DNA from 4 places in the Rhizobium sp. AN6A genome. Region 4 is predicted to be linked to each of the others. Evidence: riboswitches for the same ligand, from Rfam matches in the RefSeq annotation. Region 4 holds a riboswitch; each other region holds the start of a gene.
The links. A riboswitch is a leader RNA that binds a small molecule or an ion and turns the genes downstream of it on or off. The one in region 4 is predicted to bind cobalamin.

Region 1 (4,536 bases), on a different contig from region 4:
GCGCGTTCGGCATCTGCCGGAATCAAGGAGAGAGTGTATGAAACTGAAAACCATCGCGGCGGCCATGCTTTTCGGCTGTCTTTGCGCCGGAGCGGTCTACGCTGCCGGCGAAGTCGAAAAACGTGAAGGCATGATGAAGCAGATCGGCGGCTCCATGGGTGCGCTTGCTGCCATCTCCAAGGGCCAGAAGCCTTATGACGCCGAAGTCGTAAAGGCTGCCGTGACGACCATCAGCACCAACGCCAAGGCTTTCCCCGACCAGTTTCCCCCAGGCAGCGAGACCGGCAGTGCTGCGGCACCCGCGATCTGGGAAAATTTCGATGACTTCAAGTCCAAGGCCGCCAAGCTCGGTGCCGATGCGGACAAGGTTCTTGCCAGCCTTCCGGCCGATCAGGCAGGTGTGACCACCGCCATGCAGACCCTCGGTGCCGATTGTGGTGCCTGCCACCAGACCTACCGTCTTAAGAAATAATCCTATTAAGAACGCCGCTTCCCGGCGGCGTTTTTTCAGCGGGAATGACGCCTGATCTCATCAGGTGATAATGGGGAGAGGGGTCATGGCCTCCATTTGGACGAAGCTCGCGGGCGGGATCGCGGTGGCGGCCATTGCCGGTTTCGGCATTTTCGCCTGGGTCACTGCGCCTTTGCGTCAGGCACCCAGCCACTGGGTGAGCCTTGGCGAGCCGGACCTTGCCAATGGCGAAACGCTGTTCTGGGCGGGCGGCTGCGCAAGTTGCCATGCGGCACCAGATGCCAAGGGCGATGCGCTTTTGACGCTCTCGGGCGGGCAGGCGCTGAAAAGCCCCTTCGGTACCTTTCATGTGCCCAATATTTCCTCCGATCCTCAGCATGGCATTGGCGGCTGGACGCTTTCGGAATTCGGCGATGCGATGACGCGCGGCGTCGGCAAGAACGGCGAACATCTCTACCCGTCCTTCCCTTACGCCTCCTATGCCCGCATGACGCAGAAGGACATCAACGACCTCTTCGGTTATTTGCGGGTTCTGCCCGCCAGCCAGAATGATGCGCCGGATCACGAACTGCCGTTCCCCCTCAACATGCGCATGGCATTGGGCGGCTGGAAATTCCTCTATTTCGATACATCCGCGCCACCCCGCGTCGAGCTTGCCGATGCCAATGCCGAATTGCTGCGCGGCCAATATCTGGTGGAAGGCCCGGGCCATTGCGGCGAATGCCACACGCCGCGCAATGCGCTTGGCGGTTTTCTGGATGGCAAATGGCTGGCCGGTGGTCCCAATCCCGAAGGCGAGGGCCGCATTCCCGATATCACCCCCGGCTCGCAGAGCGTAGGAAGCTGGGAGGCGGCCGATATTGCCAACTATCTGGAAACCGGCTTCACCCCGGAATTCGACAGCGTCGGCGGCTCCATGGTCAAGGTCCAGCAGAATATGGCGCATCTGACCGCCGATGACCGCAATGCGATCGCCGCCTATCTGAAGGCCATCCCGGCGCGGTAGCCCTTTGCCGTCATGCCTGACTTGATCCGGCATCCAGCAACAGTGCGCAATTCTCACGCCGGCCTGCCATTGACTCCCACCCGCACCCATCGGATAACGATCCTGTGATGGTTCCTTCCGGGCGTTCCGGAAGGTGAAAAGGGAACACGATAGGGAGACATCCTCATTCGTGGCTGCCCCCGCAACTGTGAGCGGAGAGCCTGAAACGAAATGCCACTGGTAAGCATCTCGCCGGATATGGGCGAGGGCAATGCCGGGAAGGTGTTTCAGGTTTTGACCCGTAAGCCAGGAGACCTGCCATCACAGAAATGTCCATGCCGGCGGGGTGTCCGGAAGAGCGGAATTTCAGGGTGGTGGCGCTTGAACGTGCCGCCCTGTGTCAGTCTCGTATCCCCGTGGTGAAGTGTATCGCATGCGGCTGCACGGCGTTTTGCCGTTCCGCCGCGTCTAAAGGCGCGGGGTCGCGCCGTAAGAGGGGTCACCATGTCCATCAACCAGAATACGGCAAATGCCGCCGTTTCAGCAAAAACGGGCAGCTTCGCGCAATCGCTGACGGCGATCGTGCTTGGCCTGTTCGTCGTCGGTTTTGTCGGCTTTTCGCATGTGGAAGCCGTTCACAACGCCGCGCATGACACACGTCATGCCAATGCTTTCCCTTGCCATTGAGGGGGAAAGCATGTCGTTCTTTCGCAATATCGTTTTTACCGCCGTCCTCGTCGGCATCGTTGGCGGCTTCGCCGTTTCGGCCATGCAGGCTTTCGGCACCACGCCGCTGATCCTGAAGGCGGAAACCTATGAAAATGCCGGTGGCGAAGCGCCCCACAGCCATGATGCTCCGGCCACGACCGGCGCTGCCATTCCCGCGCACGAACATAATGAGGAAGCCTGGTCTCCGGCCGACGGCTTCGAGCGCACCGCCTATACGGTCGCCGCCAACGTGCTGACCGCCATCGGTTATGCGCTGGTGCTGACCGGCCTCATCTCGCTGCGCGGCACCAATGCCGGCTGGCGCGAAGGCCTTTTGTGGGGTGTGGCCGGTTTTGCCGCCGTCATGCTTGCGCCGATGATCGGCCTGCCGCCGGAACTGCCGGGCAGCCCGGCCGCCGCGCTTGAGGCGCGGCAGATCTGGTGGCTTTCGACGGTTGCGGCAACCGCAGGCGGCATTGCGCTGATCGCGTTCCGGCGCGAACCCTGGACAATCGTGCTCGCACTGGTGTTGATCGTTGCACCCCATGTGGTGGGCGCGCCCCTGCCGCCGGAAGGTGAACATGCGCTGGCACCGCTGCCGCTGGAACGCCAGTTCATCGTTGCCGCCACCGTGACCAGCTTTGTCTTCTGGGCCCTGCTCGGAACATTGAGCGCGTTCTTCCTGAAACGCTTCCAGTCGGCTTGAAACCATGCAGGACGCAGCCGAATGGAGTGACGAACTCGATGCGCTGCGTTTTGCCGTTCCCGGTCACGGCGCTTCCTGCGCCGTGCATCGCCTTGCTTTCAAGGCAGTCCTCGGCGTCAGCCCGGAACGGGAAGCGGCGCTCGCCTATTTTCATGAGAATGAGGCTGCCTTTACGGCCGCAGCCCTTGCCAAGATAAAACGCTCGGCTTTGCCGGCCGGTCGCAGTCTGCATCTCAACAGCCGCGATATCCGCCGTGCGATTGCGGGGGAGGGAGCGGAGCCTGCGCCCCGCGCGTGCAGGGTGCTTGATCGCGGGTAATGCGCGATATTGTCTGGACGCTCATGCTTTGCGCGCCGTCATTCCTGTGACAGGCACAGGAATGACGATGAGAGGATCTGCAAAACTCTCGACACCAAGGTGAGCTTCACCGGTGTTCCGCCGTAAAAACCTGAAGTTCCGCCTCGGCTTCCGGACCAAAGAGGCCGAGGTGTTTCAGAATTTCCACTGCGAAACTGACCGGTGCACTGCCGGCTGCGGTTACGATGCCGCCATCGCTGACCGCCTTCGGCTGGTCGCGATAGAGCGCTTCGCCGCGATAGGACGGATAGGCCTTGTGAGAGGCGAGCGAATTGCCGGTATGGGCGACGTCATCAAGGGCGCCCGTGCCTGCAAGCGCGCTGGCAGCCGCGCAGATGCCGGCAACCAGTCGGCCCTTCTCGCGAAACCGCTGTACCAGCCCGCCAAGATCGGCAGCCGTTCCCTTTTCCCAGCTGAGGCCGCCGGGAATGACGAGCGCATCGATGTTAGCAGGATCAAGCGCGTCATAGGATGTGTCGGGCGTAACGCTGAGCCCGCCCATTGAAACCACGGGCTGGCCGTCCGGGGTTGCGTAAACGATCTCGACGCCGAGATAGCCGCGCGCGGCGGCAGCAAGCAGCGCCGGTTCCCAGTCCGCAAAATCCTGCGCAAGCGCAATGGCAATCCGTGTCATGGCCGTCTCCGAAGGTTGCAATCAGGCGATAGACTGCATGTAGCGCATGCCGGTGACCGGGCGCGGCGCGAAATCCATGCTTTCGTAGAAACGATGCGCGGCGACATTGCCGGTCGTGGCGCTGACGGAAAGATAGTCGCAACCGAGGCGCTTGGCGATATCGCGGGCGCGGGAAACCAGGTGCTGGCCGGTGCCATGGCCGCGGTGACCGTCACGCACGAAAAGATGGTGCAGCTCAAGCCCGCGGCGGCCTTCCTGCGCCTTGTAGAGCGGCAGCATCAGGGCGTAACCGATCAATGCGCCGTCGGCTTCCGCCACCAGCCCATGCACCCAGGGAAGCGGGCCGAACAGGTCGCGTTCCAGTTTCGCCGGCGTAATCGCCGCCGCATCGCCATGAAAGGTGGCAAGCAGGGTGATCATCTCATTGAGCTCAGGCAAATCGGTCTTGCGTGCGCCACGAATGATGACGACGGGCGGTCTTTCCAATGTAAGGGAACTATCTTCGGTCATTTTTCTGGTCCTTCGGTTTTATCGGTGCCGTCAGGACGCTTGAAAAACAACAAAGCCGCCTGACGGCGGCTTGTTGACAAAATGATCTGTCGAGCCGCCCTTTACAGGTAGGCCCAAAAGTACGAGCAGGAGATGGGTGCGCGTTCGTTGATCATGTCCATGC
Region 2 (4,536 bases), on a different contig from region 4:
CGTGCAGCGCGTCGACGTCGCTGACCAGCATATGCGCCACATTGAAGGGGGCCGGTTTGTGCGTTGACTGCAATGTCAGGTGCAACTCGGCACTACCTTGTTTCAGGATCATGAAACCGACAGGGTTGCCGTTTTCGAAGGTCTTTTCAAAGCCCAGCACACGGACATAAAAGTCATGGGCCTTTTCGATATTCTTGACAGGAAGCATTGCGGCGATCCGACCGAAGCGGATGCCGTGATCGGCGATGGTATTCATCGCGGAACCTCGGATCTGGGAGAAACGGGCAGGGGTGCGGGCGGTGCCGGAACGCTGCTGTTTTTTCCTATTTGAATTTGCAGGGCGGTGCCTGCGGCAATAGGATCATAGTCACGGCGGTGGTGGATGCAAACGGAATGTTTGTGCCATTCAACGCTCCACGTCAGACGATCGACAGGCCCGGGAGGCAGCATGCGCAGTTCCATCGAAATCTTCAACATCCGCACCCGGCAGATGCGGGTGGTCTGGCAGACGCCGGAGCTGTTTGAGGCGCCGAACTGGTCGCCGGACGGGAAATATCTGCTTCTGAACTGCGATGGCCTGCTTTACCGCCTGTCACTTGCCGGCGACCCTTCGCCGGAAACGGTCGATACCGGCTTTGCGACAATCTGCAACAATGACCACGGCATTTCGCCTGACGGTTCGCTTTATGCCATTTCCGACAAGGTGGAGTTCGGCAAGAGTGCCATCTACCTTTTGCCATCGACGGGCGGAACGCCGCGGCTGATGACGAGGAACCTTCCCTCCTACTGGCACGGCTGGTCGCCGGACGGGAAAGGTTTCGCCTATTGCGGCATTCGCGATCAGGTTTTCGATATTTATTCCATGGACATAGACAGCGGCGTTGAGACACGCCTTACCCATGGTGAAGGCCGTAATGACGGGCCGGATTATTCGTCGGATGGAGAATGGATCTATTTCAACTCCAGCCGCACCGGCCAGATGCAGATCTGGCGGGTGCGGGTGGATGGCTCGGCCGTCGAGCGTATCACTGACAGCGCCTATGGCGACTGGTTCCCGCATCCGTCCCCCAGCGGTGACAAGGTCGTCTTCGTCTCCTACGACGCCGATGTCTTCGACCATCCGCGCGACCTCGATGTGCGCGTGCGGCTGATGGATATGGATGGCGGCAATGTCGAGACGCTGTTTGACCTTTTCGGCGGGCAGGGAACGATGAATTCGCCCAACTGGTCACCTGACGGGGATGAGTTCGCTTATGTGCGGTATTTTCCCGTTGGGTGATGCGGTAGGGGTGCTTCAGCCGGCGCGCGTCTGCGCGGCGAAAGGCCGCTTTTCAGCCGAAAGAGCTGAGCTGGTTGGAATTCCGGCTCAAGGCCGCGATGACGCAGGTGAGGCCACGGTCACATTGCCGCATCGCTGCGCAAGATACTTGTATTTGCAATCTTTGTTGCTCATAAGCTTCTTCGTCAGGTGCCCGCCCTTTACGGCGGGAGAATCGGGAATCCGGTGCAAGACCGGAACGTGCCCAGCGCTGTGAGGCGGATGCCCTTTTTCTTGATGCCACTGAATCCATTCGGGAAGGCGAAAGCGGGCGGATGAAGCCGAGTCAGAAGACCGGCCTGACAGGATAGACCAGACCGCGTGGACGGCGGCAGGTTGTTGCAGCAGCGCGTTGTGCAGGCGAAAACCGGAGCCGGTTTTCGTGGCAGCGCGCCAGCATTGTTGGGGATAGACGATGCCGACCGATCCACTCGCGACCAGTTCGCTCGACGGCAATGCATTCGATCACGCGCTTTCGCCCGCCTACCCGTTTTCCGAGGGGGAGCGAGAGGCGATCTACCGTGCCATCGAAACCCGCCGTGATGTGCGCGATCAGTTCCTTCCGGATCCATTGCCGGAAGATGTGGTCGAGCGCTTGCTGAAGGCGGCGCATTCCGCGCCCTCCGTCGGTTTCATGCAGCCGTGGAATTTCACGCTCGTCACTGACGGTGCGGTCAGGCAGGCAGCCTGGGTTGCCTTCAGCCGCGCCAATGGCGAGGCGGCGGCGATGTTCGAGGGGGAGCAGCAGGCGCTTTACCGCAGCCTCAAGCTTGAGGGCATCCGCAAGGCGCCGCTCAGCATCTGCGTCACCTGCGATCCGACACGTGGCGGCAAGATGGTGCTGGGCCGCACCCACAATCCGCGCACGGATGTCTATTCCACCGTCTGCGCCATCCAGAACCTGTGGCTTGCAGCGCGCGCCGAAGGCATCGGCGTCGGCTGGGTCAGCATTTTCCACGATAGCGACATTCGCACCATTCTGGAAATCCCCGACCACATCGAGATCGTCGCCTGGCTATGCCTCGGCCGCGTCGATACACTTTATACCGAGCCGGAACTGGCGGTGAAGGGTTGGCGCCAGCGCGTGCCGCTGGAGGAACTGGTGTTTCGCAATCGCTGGGGTGGGCGGTAAAGAGAAGACGCGACCGTCTTGTGAGTGAGACAGAGCGTTGCCAACTCCATACCGGGTGCTTGATAGGAGCTATTGCTGCGGCTGAATGCCCTTCAGCGCCGGGTTTTTCAGGTCGATCCGGCCTGTCTGGTCGGGCAGGAATTTAGGGCCGATGACGCGGACCTTGCTGTTGTTCGGGTCATAGTCGCGTTCCGGAACCGGTTGTTCCGGCGGTTTTGCGGCCTGCTGCAGTTCGGTGGGTTTCTGAGGGGTGTCACCTTGCGGTGATGGAATGGTCGTGATGCTGGAATAGGGTTTCTCAGCTTCCGGCCGCGCAGCCTCCTGCTGCTTCATCTCCTCGTGATAGGCGGCCATGTTGCAGGCGCAGCCTGGGGCTTTGGTTGAGGCATTTCGATAGGCAAAGGCGGTCGGCAGGTCCTTGTAGGGCTTTCCCGTTTCAGCCGAGACCATGTCAGCCGTTTCCTGCTCCGTCATGGAGTGGAAATAAAGCTCCGTCTGCGTACCCGGACACATTTTCTGGCATTGTTCGGCCTGCGCACGGAAATCGAGCGGCGAGGCATTGGAAGCGATGGGGAAAAACGAGCCGTCGCAGGTGCGCACGCACAGCGTCCGGAGCCCGCCTTCCGCAGCGGCATTGGGGTAGGGCGAAAGCCCTGCCTGTCCCGGCGGATTGCCCTGTTGGCCGAAGGCGTCGGGGTAACGTGTCACATCGGGGGCCGTCGGCTGGCGCGCTTCCGTTTCCGGAATGGCGCTGCAGCCATTGGCGTCAAGGGCGGCGAGAATGCGCTGGCGTCTGATGTCGCCATCATCGCTGCCCTGGGCCGCCATGGCATCGTCGCGGTCACGGATGATGGCATCGCGTTCGCTCTGCGCATCCGCCATCGCGTCGCTGATCTCTGCGCAGAGGTCGGCATTCGGGCTGCCATAAACGGTGACGCTTGCGGATGAACAGCCGTAACGGCGCAGATCGTTCCTGATCCTGCGAATCTCGATGTTCTGGCGGGTGAGCGCATTGGCGTAACGCCGTACCTCGGCCGTATTGCCGATGACGCGTGGAGGCTCGCGCAGTTGCGCATGGAGCGTATCGCAGACCTCATCCGCGAAAGAGGCGACCGGGGCTGTGAAAAGAAGGGGAAGCAGGAGGCCGATGATGCGGCGGTGGTGCCGGGTCAATTGTCCGTCCGTTCGATGTCTCCCTCAGCGCGGGAGGAGAGGGCGTTATACTTCACGAAATCCGTGTTTCAGGAAGATAACATAAGCTGTTGCCGCAATGCGGCAACAGCATGTTCAAAATTGCGTTAATGCGCCCGCAACATCACACCCCCACAACATCACACCGAAGGGTGCGATGCCTGCACGACGGCAAAGGCCGCCATGTTGACAACGCCGCGCGAGGTGACGCTGGGCGACAGGATGTGGGCGGGAAGTGCCGTGCCAAGCAGGATGGGGCCGACATGCAGGCCCTCCGTCAGCGTGCGGGTGACGCCGAGCGTGATGTTTGCGGCATCGAGGTTCGGGAAGACCAGCAGGTTCGCTTCGCCGGTCAGCACGCTGTTGGGCATCGCGCGCTTGCGCAGCGCTTCCGAAAGTGCCGAGCCGCCCTGCATTTCGCCGTCCACTTCCAATTCGGGTGCCGCTGCCTGCACGATCTTCAGGGCGCGGCGCATCTTGCGGGCGCTTTCCGAATCGCGCGACCCGAAATTGGAGTGGCTGGCGAGCGCGATCTTCGGCGTGATGCCGAAGCGGCGGATTTCCTTTGCCGCGAGAATGGCCATTTCAGCCACTTCTTCGGAGGTCGGATCGTTGTTGACGAAGGTGTCGGTGAGGAACAGCGCGCCCTGCTGGGTGATGAGCAGGCTGAGGCCTGCGAAAGAGCGAACGCTTTCCTGCTTGCCGATGATTTGGTTCACGTCGCGCAGGTGCCGGTCGTAACGGCCTTCCAGACCGCAGATCAGCGCATCCGCCTCACCACGCTTCACCGACAGCGCGCCGATGACCGTGGAGTTGGTGCGCACGATGGTGCGGGCCGCCTCCGGGTTGATGCCGGCGCGGCCGACGAGGGCGAAATAATCATCGACGTAGTCGC
Region 3 (4,536 bases), on a different contig from region 4:
CGGAATGGCAGTCTCGCCGATGGCCGCACCGCCAATCAGCGCGACGAGCAGCAGGGCGAGTGCGGCAAATGCCAGACCCGCCCTGCCAAGATTGACGGAAAAACCGTTCACTTGGCGAGACCGGCTGTGGAAATCGCCTCAGCCAGCGTTTCAATGCCTTCGATCGTGCGGATAGTCGGGTTCATCGCCTGCGCGTCCATTTCGAAGACATGGGCCGCCTTGACGGCGGGCATGATGCTGGCAACCGGATCGGTAGCGAGGAACTTGAGCTTGACGGCGACGTCATCGGCGGGGAAACGCCGGCGGTCCATCTTGCCGGCAACGATCACGGACGGATTGGCCTTGGCGATGGTTTCCCAGCCAACAGTCGGCCATTCCTCATCGCTTTCGATAACGTTCTTCAGCCCGAGCGCGGACATGATGTAACCCGGCGCACCATTGCGGCCCGCCACGTAAGGATCGATATCCAGCTCGGCGCTGGAGAACCAGAAGACTGCTGAAATCTTGCCATTCGCCGAAGCGATCTTGGCGCGGGCGGCTTCCTCACGCTTTTTCAGGTCGGCAACGACTTCCTCGCCGCGATCCTGCACGTTGAAAATTTTCGCAAGGTCGCGGACCTCCTGGTAAATCAGGTCCATGGTGAAAACGGACTTGCGCACGCCGTCGCCGCCGCCGGAATTGTCCTTGCCCATGCAATCGGCAGGCGAGGTATAAACGGGAATACCGAGTTCGGCGAATTGCTCCGGTGTTCCGACAACGCCTTCGGGACCGATCTGCCACTGGAACTGCGTCGTCACGAGGTCCGGCCTCTTGCCAACCACCGCCTCGAAGCTCGGATCATTGTCGGCAAGCCGCTCCACCTTGGCATTGGCGTCTTCGTAACCCTTCAGAACCGGGCCGATCCACAGCGCCGTGCCCACCACCTTGTCGGCCACGCCGAGCAGATAGAGAACCTCGGTCGTGCTCTGGCCGACCGATACTGTGCGGGCGGGCGCCTGCTTGAAGGTGATTTCGTGACCGCAGCTATTGATCGTCAGCGGATAGGTGGTTTCGGCAGCCTGAGCGGCACCGGGGGGTAAGGTCGCTAATGCGACAGCCAGAAGACCGGCGGAAACCGGCAGGCGTTTGAAATGAAACATATGTTCTCCAGTCTAAATAAAGTGGCGTGATCCGCAGGCCGCGCGTCAAAACGCGTAGTGACAGAGCGACAACAAGTGTGGAGATGGAGAACGGGACTCTAAATACGTTTCCGAGGACGGAAAGGTCATAATCAGCTCCTCTTCCGGGCATCCCCGCCCGTAACGATGGTCAATATTATGACGGCAGGTCTCCTGGCTCACGAATATACGCCGTTCATCTGCCTTCCCGCACCTTGAACGGTGCAGTGGCATGACGCTTTTCAGGCGTCACGAGGATGAACGGCAATCCGCTTACAGTTGCGGGGGCAGCCACGGCATTGGGCGATAGAAATCACCCGCACCATGTTCCCTATTAATCCCTTTGCCCTTCGGCTTCAGGAACCGTCGCTTTCTGACATAAGGGGCAAGCGACGGGGCGTCAATTGCGATAGTGCTGAAGTTCAGCACAAAGACGGGCCTGCCAGAGCGAAAATTTTTGTAGCGCCGGAAGGCGCTGGTTGCGGCGCGTCTTTGGACATGGTGGTAAGGGTTTCAATCACCACCAGCCCGGATTGCGCAATAAAATCAATAAAGAGACTGTTGTCGCTGATGGTGTCGAGGCGCACCAGCTCATCGTCCAGATCGGTAAAATGCCGCCTCACAAGCGCAATCGCATCCATGTCCGCACCCGCAACGACCGGACCGATAATGTGGCCCCGCCCCGCCGCACGGCGCAGCGCAAAAGCGATAAGACGGTCCGCCTCAAACACACCGTAACCCGTATTCTGCGTCAAAAGTCGCTGCAAAACGTTCCGGCGCGAAACGCCAAAAGCCGCCCGGTCTAGTTCCACCACATCAGTCAGATGACCTGCGGATAACGGCTCTATTCGTTGTTTTCTGCCGGGCGGCGGTATCTCGAAAAGGCAATTCGCCCTTCCCCGGAAGAGATATACTTTTTCCGCATCGCCGGCAAAGCCCAACCTTGAAAACAGCCGCCGCGACGCTCCCGTCGCGTTCAACCGCAGGGAGACAGGGGGGAATTTCGCGACAAGTTTCTGCACCAGCCATGGTGCTACGCCCTGCCCCTGCAAACGGGGGGAAACAATGACCATGCCAAGCGTTGCAAACCCCTGATCATAGGGAAAGAGCATCGCGGTTGCGACAACACGGTCGATCTCATCGAGCGCAGCGAGACCCACGCCGCATTGCCGCAGAAAACACCATTCATTCGCGTGATATCGCCATCCGACGGCCATGGAGAGTGCATGCAGATGGTCGGCATCCACGTCCGCGATATCCACGGTCCGCAGCTCGAAACTATCGACTTTGAGCAGGTCCATAACCAACGGCCCTCATCCCCTACGGCTCACAACCTTCATCCGGTTCCGGCCTAGCCCACGACATCCGACGGTAGCCGGTTACGCCAGCACGAATTTTCTGAAAGCACTGGAAGGTCACAACAATCTACCGAAATCATCCGCATTTCAGCAGATAAACGTCGCAGTCCATTCTAAGCTTTCGGGATGACAATCCGGTCAGCGGAGACGACCATTGAACGCAATCGAAATCCTTGAGCGTCTCGTCGGTTTCCCGTCGGTCGTTGGAACCGCCAATGGCGATATTGCCGGCTGGATCGCCGATTATCTTGAAAGCCACGGCGCCAAAGTATCGCTGCTTGCGGGACCGGAGGGCGACCGCGCCAATCTCTTCGCCACCTTCGGCCCGGCCGATCGCGCCGGATATGTTTTGTCCGGCCATATGGATGTCGTGCCCGCCAGCGAGCCGGAATGGTCTTCCGATCCCTTTACGCTGCGGGCGGAAAATGATCGTCTCTACGGGCGCGGAACCACCGACATGAAGGGTTTTCTGGCCACGGTTCTCGCCGCGGCACCTGCATTTGCGCGCATGGCGCTGAAACGTCCCGTGCATATCGCCTTTTCCTATGACGAGGAGGCGGGTTGCCGTGGCGTTCCGCATCTTCTCGCCAGATTGCCTGAACTGTGCGCCCAGCCGGCGGGCGCAATCATCGGCGAGCCCAGCAATATGCGGGCGGTTCGTGCACACAAGGGTAAAGCAGCAGCTCGCATTACCATCCGTGGCCGTTCCGGCCATTCGTCACGCCCTGATCAGGGGGTGAATGCCATTCACCTGATGACCGGCATCATGGCAAAGGCCGTGGAGACGACACATGAGCTGACGAAAGGCCCCTTTGAAGCGACCTTCGAGCCGCCCTATTCCTCGCTGCAGATCGGCACGATGAAGGGCGGCCAGGCGATCAACATCATCCCCGATTTCTCGGCCATCGAGCTGGAAGCGCGGGCAATTTCCGGCACATCGCCGCTGGAACTGCTCGGGCCGGTTCGCGCAAGCGTCGAGGCTCTTGCAGCAAAGGGTGTCGATATCGAATGGACGCCTATGAGCGATTACCCGGCGCTTTCGCTTGCAGCCGATGCTCCGCTTGTTCTGCTTCTGGAGGAATTGACCGGCACCCCCTGTCTCGCCGCCGTCAGCTACGGCACGGAGGCGGGGCTGTTCCAGGCGGCAGGCATCGACGCCATCATCTGTGGACCGGGGGATATCGGCCGCGCCCACAAGCCGGACGAGTTCATAGCGACGGGCGAACTTTCGGCCTGCCAGTCGATGCTGGAAACACTCGCAAGCCGCTGTACGGCTTGAACCTTCGGGAAGCATAGATTTCAGATGACGTTTCTCTTCAATTCCGATGCCAAGCGTGGCGAAATTTTCCGGCAGGCTCTGGCTGCAGAACTGCCTGGTCTGCCGTTTTCGATGGATGCGTCAACTGTCGATCCCGACGCAGTCCGTTACCTCATTACCTGGACGGTACCACAGGACATTGCCCGGTATCGCAATCTCGAAGTCCTGTTTTCGATCGGCGCGGGTGTCGACCAGTTTCACATCGAGGCGATCCCTCAGACGGTAAAGGTCGTACGCATGGTGGATGAGGGCATCATCCGCATGATGCAGGAATATATCTGCCTCGGCGTACTTTCCCTTCACCGCAACCTGCCGGTCTATTTAAACCAGCAGCGCCAGCAACTGTGGAATGCCCTGCCCCAGCGTCAGGCGGAAGAGTGCCGGGTGGGCGTTCTCGGCCTCGGCATGCTGGGCGTTGCGGCGATGGAGCGGCTGAAACCTTTCGGCTTTCCGCTTTCCGGCTGGAGCCGCTCGCCGCGTCAGATCGATGGCGTCACCTGCCATCATGGCGACGACGGCCTCAAAGCCATCCTCTCCACCAGCAATATTCTCGTCTGCCTGCTGCCTCTCACCGACGAGACCACCGGGCTTCTGAACGCCGAGCATCTGGGGATGCTTCCAGAAGGAGCGGGGCTGGTTCACGCCGGGCGCGGCAAACAGCTCGATCACGACGCTTTGCTCGATGCACTCAACAGCGACAGGC
Region 4 (4,536 bases):
GTCGCGATGGGCGCGGTGGCGGCGAACGGCTGCCATCCGCAGGTTCAGACTATCAAAAAATTAAACAGTGAGCTCTCTCCGGACGATCTCAGCTCCTGCGCTCAAGGAATTCAGCTTGCCTCTTGCCACACGACGAGACAGGGGGGCCATGCCGCAATTGGTGCAGGGGCAAAGTTTATCTGCGTCGACAAACTTAAGCGCCTTGCGCAGCGTTGCAGCGACTTCCTCCGGGGTTTCGATGGTATCGCTTGCCACATCGATGGCCCCGACCATCACTTTCTTACCTCGAACAAGTTCCAGAAGATCCATTGGAACATGAGAATTGTGGCATTCGAGTGAGATCATACCGATGCCGGATTTCTGCAGCTTGGGGAGAGTTTCCTCATACTGCCGCCATTCTGACCCGAGTGTCTTTTTCCAATCCGTATTGGCCTTTATGCCGTAACCGTAGCAGATATGGACGGCGGTCTCGCACTTCAGCCCTTCAATTGCCCTGTCCAAAGTGGCGACACCCCAGTCATTCACATCGTCAAAGAAAACGTTGAAGGCAGGTTCGTCGAACTGGATAATATCGACGCCGGCAGCCTCCAATTCCTTTGCTTCCTCGTTAAGTATCCCGGCAAATTCCCAGGCAAGCTTTTCACGGCTCTTATAATGGCCGTCAAAGAGAGTATCGATCATCGTCATCGGACCCGGCAAAGCCCATTTGATGGGTTGTTTGGTCTGTTGACGCAAAAACTTGGCGTCTTCGACGAACACGGACTTCTGGCGAGACACGGCGCCGACGACTGTCGGGACACTCGCATCGTAGCGATCGCGAATTCTGACGGTTTCGCGTTTTGCAAAATCGACCCCGTCGAGGTGCTCGATGAAAGTCGTGACGAAATGTTGGCGTGTTTGCTCGCCATCACTGACGATGTCGATGCCGGCCTGTTGCTGATCGTCCAGTGAAAGGCGCAGGGCGTCTCTTTTACCTTCCAGCAATTCCTCGCCCTCCAGTTTCCAGGGCGACCACAGTTTTTCGGGCTGCGCAAGCCAGGAGGGTTTCGGCAGGCTGCCGGCGGTCGATGTGGGGAGAAGTTTCTTCACGATGGGGACCTCTTCTAAGTGATGATCAGGCGGGGCAGTGAGCAAACAATTGCTCAAGGACGGCGCGGTATGGGTTGATGAAGTGTTTTTCGGTGAACTTGCCCTGATCCACCGCCAAGCGATTTCGTTCGTCGCGGTCGTAGATGATCCGGGTCAGCGAATAGTCCTGGTGCTTTAGGTTGGGCTGGTAAAATGTCCCGGCTGCTGCGTTCGCATTGTAGATTTCGGGGCGATAAATTCTCTGAAACGTTTCCATCGTGCTGATGACGCCGATTAGCTCAATATTGGAGTAGTCGCCCAGCAAGTCCCCAACAAAATAGAACGCCAGCGGCGCAACGCTGCCCGCAGGCATAAAGTAGCGAACCTGCAATCCCATTTTCCCGAAATACTGGTCGGTGGACGAGAACCCATTCTGCCGGTATTCGACGCCCATCACGGGGTGATGATTTTCGGTCCGGTAATAGGTCTTGCTGGTCGAGGCGCTGATGCAAATGACCGGCGGCTTGCGAAAGTGCGAACGGTAGGCATCCGACCGCAGAAAAGACTTGAACAGGTTTCCATGCAGGTCGCCGAAGTCGGCCGGAATGCTGAAGGCAGGAACGCCCTTGTTATGCTCCGGCAGCACAATGCTGAAGTCGTAGTCCCGCACATAGGAGGAGAAGTTATTCCCCACAATGCCGTCGATACGTTCACTGGTTTTGTGATCGATGATCGTCGTCTTCAGTATCTCGATGAGGGGAAATTTTTCACCTGCAACATCGAAGCTCATGTCGACCGAAATGATCTCCAACGCTACCGAGTATCGGTCCGATTTGGGATTATCCCAGTGCGCGAGGGCGTTGAAGCGGCTATCGATCATGCGCAGGACATTGCGCAGGTTCTCCTGCCGCTTTTCGCCCCTGGCCAGATTGGCGAAATTGGTGGTGATGCGCGTATGTTCTGAAGGACGATAGTCCTCATCGAAGGGTACGCTCGTGATCGTAAAAATGCAGGTCTGAGACATGTTGTGCCCCTATAAAGTTGGGGGCATGGGTCTGCGGACGCATAGCAAGACAGGCCGCAACAATGCAGCCTTTGCTACGGCACACTGGGACACCCCGCCCGTGGACGTTATTTCACCAAAGGCAGGTCTCCTGGCTCACGGATCATCACTTCCGTCCGTCTTCCCGGGGTAAACCAGTGACATATTGGACTTCAGCTCGCCGCTTACAGTTGCGGGGGCAGCGTCGGCTTTTCCGCATAACACGGAGCACCGACTTCCCTCTTAGCCCCGGCACGTTGCGTGCAACGACTGGGGAACCTTAGGCGTGATGACCATATTGTAAGCCACGTCATCGGTCAACATCATATAACGATATCTTTATGTCCTTAAGTCTGCGCTGCATCGTAGGTTCTGACCGAATAGATTGCATTCGGCGGTATCAGACGATTCTCACATACGCGGACCTGGCCGTGGCAAACTAAAGATGAATCGTCGACTGTCGGTTCGATTCCGACAAGCGCAGGTAAGCGTGCGTGATGACAGCTTCCGGGCAATAGTAGACGTCTCACGCCACGCAGTTGAAAGGATCAGAACCGGCGACGCCGTTATTAAAGCAGATGCGTGGAGACAACAGCGCCTGCATTTATTGCCCTTTCGCTCCATTCGATGTCAGTAGGCTTTAGCTCCTTCCGGTTTCCTGAAGAAGGCAGAGAAGTCCGCCGCCATATACCAACTCGACAGGCTTGTCGGATGGGAATGAGCAGATTTCCGTTTTCCAACGATAGGTCGACCCTTCGACATGATGGACATGCGGCGAAACAGCCACCATAGTGCCGAAAAAGAGCGGCGCGCCAGACAGACGCTCAATAGCGGGGCGAGCCAACGGACGGGGCTGAAATACCGGTGAAGGCCGAAGCTTTGCAGCAGTGAAGGAAGAGTTCTAAAAGTGGCCGTGCCGTGGTCGATAAAGGTTCGGCCTACCTGCTGGCTCAGTTGAATGCCCTACTACATTAACGAGTTGTACGTCGCTGGAGGATTTGGCTGATGAAAATGAGATTTCTCAGTGAGGGATTTTTCGCCCTGATGCTTTCCACCGCGGTCGCCTCCGCGCAGCAGGCGTCCGACACGGTGGCGCCCGAAAAAGCGACCGATATTGCGACTGCCAAACGCATCGAGTCAAAGAGCTTCATGGTAGCGGCGGCCAATCCGCTGGCGACTGAGGCAGGGCGTGATGTGATCGCCAGGGGCGGCAACGCCATCGATGCAATGGTGGCGGTGCAGGCCATGCTCGGCCTCGTTGAACCGCAGAGTTCCGGACTCGGTGGGGGTGCCTTCCTGGTCTATTACGACGCAAAAAGCAGCAAGCTGACGACATTTGACGGCCGCGAGACCGCGCCGATGGAAGCCACGCCAAAGCTCTTCCTGGATGACAAAGGTCAACCGTTAAAATTCATGAACGCAGTGGTCGGCGGCCGCTCTGTTGGCACGCCGGGAACGGTGCGACTTCTGGAGGAAGCCCATAAACGCTATGGAAAGGCGGAATGGGCAAGCCTCCTGAAGCCGGCCGAAACGCTGGCTACCGAGGGCTTTAAGGTGTCGCCGCGTCTTGCCTCCCTGATCGCGTCCGAGGGGGACCGGTTGAAGAAATATACAGAACCCCGGTCCTATTTCTTTGACACCTCCGGGGCCGCCCTGCAGGCCGGTGCTCCTTTGAAGAACCCGGCCTATGCCGAGACGCTTGCGGCGCTCGCCAAAGGCGGCGCCGATGCCTTTTACAAGGGGCGAATTGCCGAGGCGATCGTCAAGACGGTGCGCGAGGCGGCCGACAATCCCGGCGTGCTGTCGCTGGCCGATCTTTCCAACTATCGGGTCGTCGAGCGCGAGCCGGTCTGCTTTGTCTATCGTGCTCTTGACGTTTGCGGCATGGGCCCGCCGTCGTCGGGCGGAATCGCGATCGGCCAGATGCTCGGCCTAGTGGAGAATTTTGATCTCAAGACGCTTGGGCCAAAAAATGTCGACAGTTGGCGCATTATCGGCGACGCCCAGCGTCTCGCCTTCGCCGACCGCGAGCGTTACGTCGCTGATACCGATTTCGTGCCGCTGCCGATCAAGGGCCTGTTGGACAAGACCTATTTGGGCGAGAGGGCAAAGCTGCTCGACGGCGATAAGGCGTTGACCAACGATGCCGTCAAGGCCGGCGAGCCGGAATGGAACCACGCGCTGCTTTTCGGCCGGGATGCGGCGATCGAGTTGCCCTCCACAAGCCATTTTGTCATCGTCGACAAGGACGGAAACGTGGTCTCGATGACGACAACGATCGAAAGCGGCTTCGGCTCGCGTCTGATGACGAACGGCTTCCTGCTCAATAATGAGTTGACGGACTTTTCCTTCAAGACCCATGAAGGCGGTCTGCCGATCGCCAACCGCGTTGAGCCAGGCAAACGACCGCGCTCCTCCATGGCCCC

Region 1: linked by a shared signal. The riboswitch ahead of CRO62_RS22015 (CbtB domain-containing protein) and the one ahead of CRO62_RS03685 (DUF1852 domain-containing protein) in region 4 are both predicted to bind cobalamin.
Region 2: linked by a shared signal. The riboswitch ahead of bluB (5,6-dimethylbenzimidazole synthase) and the one ahead of CRO62_RS03685 (DUF1852 domain-containing protein) in region 4 are both predicted to bind cobalamin.
Region 3: linked by a shared signal. The riboswitch ahead of CRO62_RS10290 (ABC transporter substrate-binding protein) and the one ahead of CRO62_RS03685 (DUF1852 domain-containing protein) in region 4 are both predicted to bind cobalamin.

Annotation. Positions count from the first base shown of each region.
Region 1 covers NZ_OCNC01000004.1:1,931,743-1,936,278, forward strand. The annotation lists gene CRO62_RS22005 (c-type cytochrome) at 38-472, shown strand; gene CRO62_RS22010 (c-type cytochrome) at 558-1,478, shown strand; cobalamin riboswitch at 1,570-1,795, shown strand; gene CRO62_RS22015 (CbtB domain-containing protein) at 1,962-2,144, shown strand; gene CRO62_RS22020 (CbtA family protein) at 2,155-2,871, shown strand; gene CRO62_RS22025 (hypothetical protein) at 2,876-3,190, shown strand; gene CRO62_RS22030 (type 1 glutamine amidotransferase family protein) at 3,297-3,863, opposite strand; gene CRO62_RS22035 (GNAT family N-acetyltransferase) at 3,885-4,373, opposite strand.
Region 2 covers NZ_OCNC01000004.1:2,656,901-2,661,436, reverse strand. The annotation lists gene CRO62_RS25705 (glyoxalase superfamily protein) at 1-256, opposite strand, end outside; gene CRO62_RS25700 (TolB family protein) at 449-1,279, shown strand; cobalamin riboswitch at 1,450-1,636, shown strand; gene bluB (5,6-dimethylbenzimidazole synthase) at 1,734-2,450, shown strand; gene CRO62_RS25690 (DUF2865 domain-containing protein) at 2,520-3,623, opposite strand; gene CRO62_RS25685 (NADP-dependent malic enzyme) at 3,782-4,536, opposite strand, start outside.
Region 3 covers NZ_OCNC01000003.1:1,376,620-1,381,155, reverse strand. The annotation lists gene CRO62_RS10295 (FecCD family ABC transporter permease) at 1-111, opposite strand, end outside; gene CRO62_RS10290 (ABC transporter substrate-binding protein) at 108-1,139, opposite strand; cobalamin riboswitch at 1,304-1,540, opposite strand; gene CRO62_RS10285 (GNAT family N-acetyltransferase) at 1,580-2,458, opposite strand; gene argE (acetylornithine deacetylase) at 2,670-3,794, shown strand; gene CRO62_RS10275 (2-hydroxyacid dehydrogenase) at 3,819-4,536, shown strand, end outside.
Region 4 covers NZ_OCNC01000002.1:501,486-506,021, forward strand. The annotation lists gene CRO62_RS03680 (methionine synthase) at 61-1,089, opposite strand; gene CRO62_RS03685 (DUF1852 domain-containing protein) at 1,115-2,092, opposite strand; cobalamin riboswitch at 2,195-2,408, opposite strand; gene ggt (gamma-glutamyltransferase) at 3,116-4,536, shown strand, end outside.